2 linked regions of the Alicycliphilus denitrificans K601 genome follow. The protein of the gene in region 1 interacts with the protein of each later gene in a pairwise test. Links are inferred from orthologs where the notes say so. Each region holds a gene or a part of one and is shown in the gene's direction. Other genes may lie near its edges. The genes, in order: ALIDE2_RS16150 and grxD.

Region 1 (3,312 bases):
AGGGCCGCTACGCCTTCGACCGCCAGCCCGGCGTGGCCTGGTGGAACCTGCTGTGCCTGGCGCAGGCGATGCTGCCGCTGATCGGCGAGGTGGAGACGGCCCGGGCCGCGCTCTCGACCTACGAGGGCGTGTTCGCCGCCGAATTCCTGCGGCGCATGCGCGCCAAGCTCGGGCTGCAGCAGCCGCGCGAGGGCGACGGCGCGCTGGTCGACGCCCTGCTGCGCCTGCTGGCCGCGGGCCGCGTGGACTACACCATCTTCTGGCGCCGCCTGTCGCACGCCGTGGCCGCGGGCGACTTCGAACCCGTGCGCGACCTGTTCGCCGACCGCGCCGCCTTCGACGCCTGGTTGCTATCCTATGAGGAGCTGCTGGCGCTTGAGGATCAAGCGCTAGTGGCCGATTTGATGCTCAATACCAATCCGGGCTTCGTGCTGCGCAACCACCTGGGCGAGCAGGCCATACGCGCCGCGAAACTCGGCGACTTTTCCGAACTCCAAACCCTGCAGAAGCTGCTGGCGCGGCCATTCGACGAGCATCCGGGGCACGAGGCCCATGCCGGCTTTCCGCCCGAGTGGGCGTCCACCATCTCCATCAGCTGCTCCTCATGACCTACCCCATCCAGAAAACCGACGCCGAATGGCAAGCCCTGCTGCGCGAGAAGGGCGCCGAGCCCGGCGCCTTCGAGGTCACGCGCCACGCCGCCACCGAGCGCCCCTTCACCGGCAAGTACGAAGGGCACTGGGCCGACGGCAGCTACCGCTGCATCTGCTGCGGTGCCAAGCTGTTCGATTCGGAGACCAAGTTCGACGCGGGCTGCGGCTGGCCCAGCTTCTGGCGCGCCGTGCCCGGCGCCATCCGCGAGATCGAGGACCACAGCCACGGCATGCTGCGCACCGAGACCGTGTGTGCACAATGCGGTGCCCACCTGGGCCATGTGTTTCCCGACGGCCCGGGCCCCACGGGCCTGCGCTACTGCATGAATTCCGCCTCGCTCGACTTCGACCCCCCGGCGCCATGAAACTGCTCATCGACTTCTTCCCCATCATCCTGTTCTTCGCCGCGTTCAAGGTCTGGGGCATCTACGTGGCCACGGGCGTGGCCATCGCCGCCACCGTGGCGCAGATCGCCTATATCCACGTCAGGCACGGCAAGGTCGAGCCCATGCAGTGGCTCAGCCTGGGGGTGATCGTGGTGTTCGGCGGCGCCACGCTGCTGGCGCACAGCGAGACCTTCATCAAGTGGAAGCCCACCGTGCTGTACTGGCTCATGGGCGGCACGCTGCTCGTCGGCCAACTGGTGTTCCGCAAGAACTTCATCCAGTCGCTCATGGGCAAGCAGATCGAGCTGCCCGCCCCCGTATGGCGCCAGCTCAACTGGGCCTGGACCACCTTCTTCGCCGCCATGGGCCTGCTCAACCTCTGGGTGGCCTACCGCTTCGACACCGACACCTGGGTGAACTTCAAGCTTTTTGGCGGCCTGGGGCTGATGTTCGCCTTCGTCATCGCCCAGGCCCTGTTCCTGAGTCGCCACATGAAGGAAGGCGACGCCGCACCCGAGGACTCGCAACCATGACCGCAACGACTCCCGTCTCCGTCACCGCCGAAGCCATGGCCGAGCGCCTGCGCGCTACGCTGGCCCCCACCCGGCTCGAAGTGCTGGACGAAAGCTGGCAGCACGAAGGGCATGCGGGCGCCAATGGCACGGGCTTCGGCACACACTTTCGCGTACGCATCGCGTCCCCCCTGTTCGCCGGAAAGCGCAAGGTGGCGCAGCACCGGCTTGTGTATGATGCGCTACAGATTTTCATCGACCATGGCGCGCACGCCATCGCCATTGAAACTCTCTGACACCGCCAGACTCCAACGGCTTGCGTGCCAGTTGCCCGCAAACCCATTTCTATCCGTGGATTCCCAATGAAGAAACAGCTTTTGTCCGGCCTCGTGGCCGCCGCCATGCTGGGCACGATGGCCTTGCCCGTCGCCGCGCAAAACATCGCCATCGTCAATGGCAAGGCCGTCCCCAAGGAGCGCGCCGAGGCCCTGAAGCAGCAGGTGGAGCGCGCCGGCCGTCCCGTCACCCCCGAGATGGAGAACCAGATCAAGGAAGAAGTGGTCGCCCGCGAGATCTTCATGCAGGAGGCGCAAAAGCGCGGCCTGGAAGGCACGGCCGACTACAAGACCCAGATGGAGCTGGCGCGCCAGACCATCCTGATCCGCGAGCTGTTCGTCGACTTCCAGAAGAACAACCCCGTGACCGACGCCGAGATCCAGGCCGAGTACGACAAGTTCGTGGCCGCCAACGCCGGCAAGGAATACAAGGCCAGCCACATCCTGGTCGCCAAGGAGGACGAGGCCAAGTCCATCATCGCCTCGATCAAGAAGGGCGCGAAGTTCGAGGACATCGCCAAGAAGCAGTCCAAGGACCCCGGGTCCGGCGCCCGCGGCGGCGACCTGGACTGGGCCAACCCCGGCAGCTACGTGCCCGAGTTCACCGAGGCCCTGGTCAAGCTCGAAAAGGGCAAGATGACCCAGACCCCCGTGAAGAGCCAGTTCGGCTGGCACGTCATCCGCCTGGACGACGTGCGCGACGCCCAGCTGCCCAAGCTCGACGAGGTCAAGCCCCAGATCGCCCAGCAGCTGCAGCAGCAGAAGCTCGCCAAGTTCCAGGAAGACCTGCGCGCCAAGGCCAAGGTGGAGTGACCGCCGGGCCACGCGCCCCGCACGGCAGAACGCGGCCCCCGGCCGCGTTTTTTCATTCAGGGCCGCAGCGGTCCGCGGCACTCATCAAACCATAGCTGCCAGCGCTTGCCTGGCGGGTGCTGCGGCCATTTTTCCCTGATATCCGGCGCCGGGCGCCCACAGGGGGGCTCAGCCCGTAGAATCTCGCCCATCACCGGGGAGACACATGAAATACCTCCTGTGGCTGCTCAAGGCAGCCATTTTTTTCACTCTGTTCGCCTTCGCGCTGAACAACCAGCAGGACGCCACGGTGCACTTCTTCTTCGGCACCCGCTGGACGGCGCCGGCCGTGCTGATCGTGCTCTCGGCCTTCACGCTGGGCGTGGTCGTCGGCGTGCTGGGCATGGTGCCGCGCTGGTGGCGCCACCGCAGCGCCGCGCGCCGCGCCCAGGCCGCCGCGCAAGAGCCCTCCCCCGCCGCGCCGGCGCAGCCCCCGGCCGAGCCCACCATGCCCCAGACGCCCATCGATGGAATTTGATCCCACCTGGCTGCTGCTCGGCCTGCCCCTGGCCTTCGGACTGGGCTGGCTGGCCTCGCGCCTGGACCTGCGCCAGATGCGCGAGGAAAACCGGCG
Region 2 (3,111 bases), 2.5 Mb from region 1 along the record:
GCATCCACACCAGTGCCTGCACCGTGGCCGTCATGCCCGAGCCCGACGAGGCCCAGGCCATCACACTCAACCCCGCCGACCTGCGCATCGACACCTTCCGCGCCAGCGGCGCGGGCGGCCAGCACATCAACAAGACCGACTCCGCCGTGCGCGTGGTGCACCTCCCCACCGGCATCGTCGCCGAATGCCAGGACGGGCGCAGCCAGCACGCCAACAAGGCCAAGGCCCTGCAGGTGCTGCAGGCGCGCATCCAGGAAAAGGAGCGCAGCGAGCGCGCCGCCAAGGAGGCGGCGCTGCGCAAGGGGCTCATCGGCAGCGGCGACCGCAGCGACCGCATCCGCACCTACAACTTCCCGCAGGGCCGGCTCACCGACCACCGCATCAACCTCACGCTCTACAAGCTGCTGGCCGTCATGGAAGGCGACCTGGGCGAAGTGCTGCAGGCCCTGCAGCACGCGCGCGAGGCCGAGCTGCTGGCCGAGCTCGAAACCGCGGTTTGAGCAAAATCGGCCTCCAGCGCCCGCCAGACAAGCGCAAACAGCTATGGATGGAATAGCAACCATCGCCCAGGCGCTCGCACGGGCGCAGGCCCGGGGCCTGGCGCGCATCGACGCGCAGATGCTGCTGCTGCACGCGCTGGGCCGCCCCACCGGCGACCGCGCCTGGCTGCTCGCGCACGACACCGACCCGCTGGACGCGCCCGCCCTGGCCCGCTACCAGGCGCTGTGCGCGCGCCGCGCGGCTGGCGAACCCGTGGCCTACCTCACGGGCAGCAAGGAGTTCTACGGCCTGCCCCTGCGGGTGGACGCCCGCGTGCTCGACCCGCGCCCCGACACCGAGATCCTCGTGGACTGGGCGCTGGAGCTGCTCGCCCCCCTGCCCGCCCCGCGCGTGGCCGACCTGGGCACCGGCAGCGGCGCCATCGCCCTGGCGCTGCAGCACGCGCGCCCCGACGCCCGGGTGCTGGCCGTGGACGCCAGCGCCGGCGCCCTGGCCGTGGCCCGCGCCAACGCCGAGCGGCTGGGCCTGCCCGTGCGGTTCGTGCAGGCCGACTGGCTCGCGGGCATCGCCGGGCCGTTCGACGCCATCGTGAGCAACCCGCCCTACATCCCCGCGCAGGACCCGCACCTGGCCGCGCTCGCGCACGAACCCCTCTCGGCCCTGGCCAGCGGCGCCGACGGGCTGGACGACATCCGCGCCATCGCCGCCCAGGCGCCCGCGCTGCTCGCGCCCGGCGGCTGGCTGCTGCTGGAGCACGGCTGGGACCAGGCCGGCGCCGTTCAGGCGCTGCTGCGCGCCGCGGGCCTGGCCCGGGTCCAGAGCCGCGACGACCTGGCCGGCATAGCCCGATGCACAGGCGGGTCAATGCCCGCGGCTGGCCGGCAGTGAAATAATCCCGAGTTACCGCCCTGCCCCAGGGCCCCTCTTCCAGGAGTACACACCCTATGAGCGACGTCCAGCAACGCATCGACCAACTGGTCAAATCCAACGACATCCTGCTGTTCATGAAAGGCAACGCCAGCTTTCCCATGTGCGGCTTCTCGGGCCGCGCCGTCCAGATCCTCAAGGCCTGCGGCGTCGATCCCAAGGACATCGCCGCCGTGAACGTGCTGGAGGACGACGAGATCCGCCAGGGCATCAAGGACTACAGCAACTGGCCCACGATCCCTCAGCTCTACGTGAAGGGCGAATTCATCGGCGGCTCGGACATCATGATGGAGATGTACGAGTCTGGCGAGCTGCAGCAGGTGCTGGGCACCCAGCAGCAGGCCGGCTGAACCCTTCCCCGCGCGCAGGAACCAACCGCTCTCCGGAGCGGTTTTTTCTGCCCGGCGAATGCGGGATTGTTCCGACAAACGGCCGGCGCGCGCCGTGCTTGAATCATTGCGTGTATTGCTTGGGAATCAGGAAACGTGCCATGACCAGTCACAGCCTCGTCCCCCAAACCTCTGGCCTGTCGCTGCCGGTGGCGCAGATGCGCAGCGTGTTCCACCCCGGCGACGTCGAGCGCAGGCTCGCGCGCCTGCAGGAAGCGGGCAGCCAGCGCGAATACGAGAACCTGCGCGTCGTCTATGAACGCATGCTCGAACGCGGCCCCGAGCGCTTCCAGGTCAAGCCCTCGGGCGTGCCCGACATGGTGCCGCTCTACGAGCACCTGCCCAACTTCACCGATGTGCTCGACGACGTGAAGCGCCACGTCGCCCTGGCGCAGGACAGCCGCGACGGGCTGGAGGTCACGCCCATGCTGCTGCTGGGCCCGCCCGGCATCGGCAAGACGCACTTCGCGCGCCAGCTCGCCGAGCTGCTGGGCACGGGCATGAGCCTCGTGCCCATGAGCTCGATGACGGCGGGCTGGCTCCTCTCGGGCGCATCGTCCCAGTGGAAGGGCGCGCGCCCCGGCAAGGTGTTCGAGGCGCTGGTCGAGGGCGAGTACGCCAACCCCGTGATCGTGGTCGACGAGATCGACAAGGCCGCGGGCGACGCGCAGTACGACCCGCTGGGCGCGCTCTACGGCCTGCTGGAGCACGACACCGCACAGAGCTTCACCGACGAATTCGCCGAGGTCGCCATCGACGCGAGCCAGGTCATCTGGATCACCACGGCCAACGACGAGCGCGGCATTCCCGAGCCCATCCTCAACCGCATGAACGTGTTCCAGGTGCAGGCGCCCACGCCGAGCCAGGCCCGCGCTATCGCGCTGAACCTGTACCACGGCATACGCGCGGGCCACGACTGGGGGCGGCTGGTCGATCCCGAGCCGCAGCCGGCCGTGCTCGACCTGCTGGCGCAGATGCCGCCGCGCGAGATGCGCCGCGCACTCATGACCGGCTTCGGCAACGCGCGGCTGGCCCGCCGCTCCACCGTCGAGGCGGACGACCTGCCGCGCGCGGCTGGCGCCAAGGGGCGCATCGGGTTCATGCAATAGGCGCAGGGCCGGGGCTGCGCGCCGCTACACTCGGCGCCATCCCATGACCCTGACCGAAAGCCTCTTCATCATTGGCCTGCTGATCGCGGCCAGCGCGTTTTTCTCGGTGGCGGAGATCTCCCTGGCGGCCTCGCGGCGCCTGCGCCTGCGCCAGATGGCCGACGAGGGCGACGCCCGCGCCGCGC

Evidence for each region.
Region 2: the proteins of ALIDE2_RS16150 (region 1) and grxD interact in binary tests that used the Escherichia coli proteins (3 or more experiments, as listed by UniProt). The link is inferred for Alicycliphilus denitrificans K601 from one-to-one orthologs.

The regions. Positions count from the first base shown.
Region 1 is NC_015422.1:3,396,344-3,399,655, forward strand. What follows is about bases 209-3,207. They hold ALIDE2_RS16150 (BolA family protein), read left to right. Parts: upstream 209-1,568; coding sequence 1,569-1,847; downstream 1,848-3,207. Other genes in these bases: ALIDE2_RS16135 (protein adenylyltransferase SelO), read left to right, coding at 209-608; msrB (peptide-methionine (R)-S-oxide reductase MsrB), read left to right, coding at 605-1,018; ALIDE2_RS16145 (septation protein A), read left to right, coding at 1,015-1,572; ALIDE2_RS16155 (peptidylprolyl isomerase), read left to right, coding at 1,914-2,699; ALIDE2_RS16160 (LapA family protein), read left to right, coding at 2,905-3,207. Outside these bases: more of ALIDE2_RS16135, read left to right, coding at 1-208; more of ALIDE2_RS16160, read left to right, coding at 3,208-3,216; more of lapB, read left to right, coding at 3,208-3,312. UniProt on the Escherichia coli protein: Transcriptional regulator that plays an important role in general stress response. Has many effects on cell morphology, cell growth and cell division. Acts by regulating the transcription of many genes, including dacA (PBP-5), dacC (PBP-6), ampC and mreB.
Region 2 is NC_015422.1:936,637-939,747, reverse strand. The notes cover bases 314-3,111. They hold grxD (Grx4 family monothiol glutaredoxin), read left to right. Parts: upstream 314-1,445; coding sequence 1,446-1,778; downstream 1,779-3,111. Other genes in these bases: paeA (polyamine export protein PaeA), read left to right, coding at 2,970-3,111; ALIDE2_RS04475 (AAA family ATPase), read left to right, coding at 1,919-2,926; prmC (peptide chain release factor N(5)-glutamine methyltransferase), read left to right, coding at 544-1,389; prfA (peptide chain release factor 1), read left to right, coding at 314-500. In the rest of the region: more of prfA, read left to right, coding at 1-313. UniProt on the Escherichia coli protein: Monothiol glutaredoxin involved in the biogenesis of iron-sulfur clusters.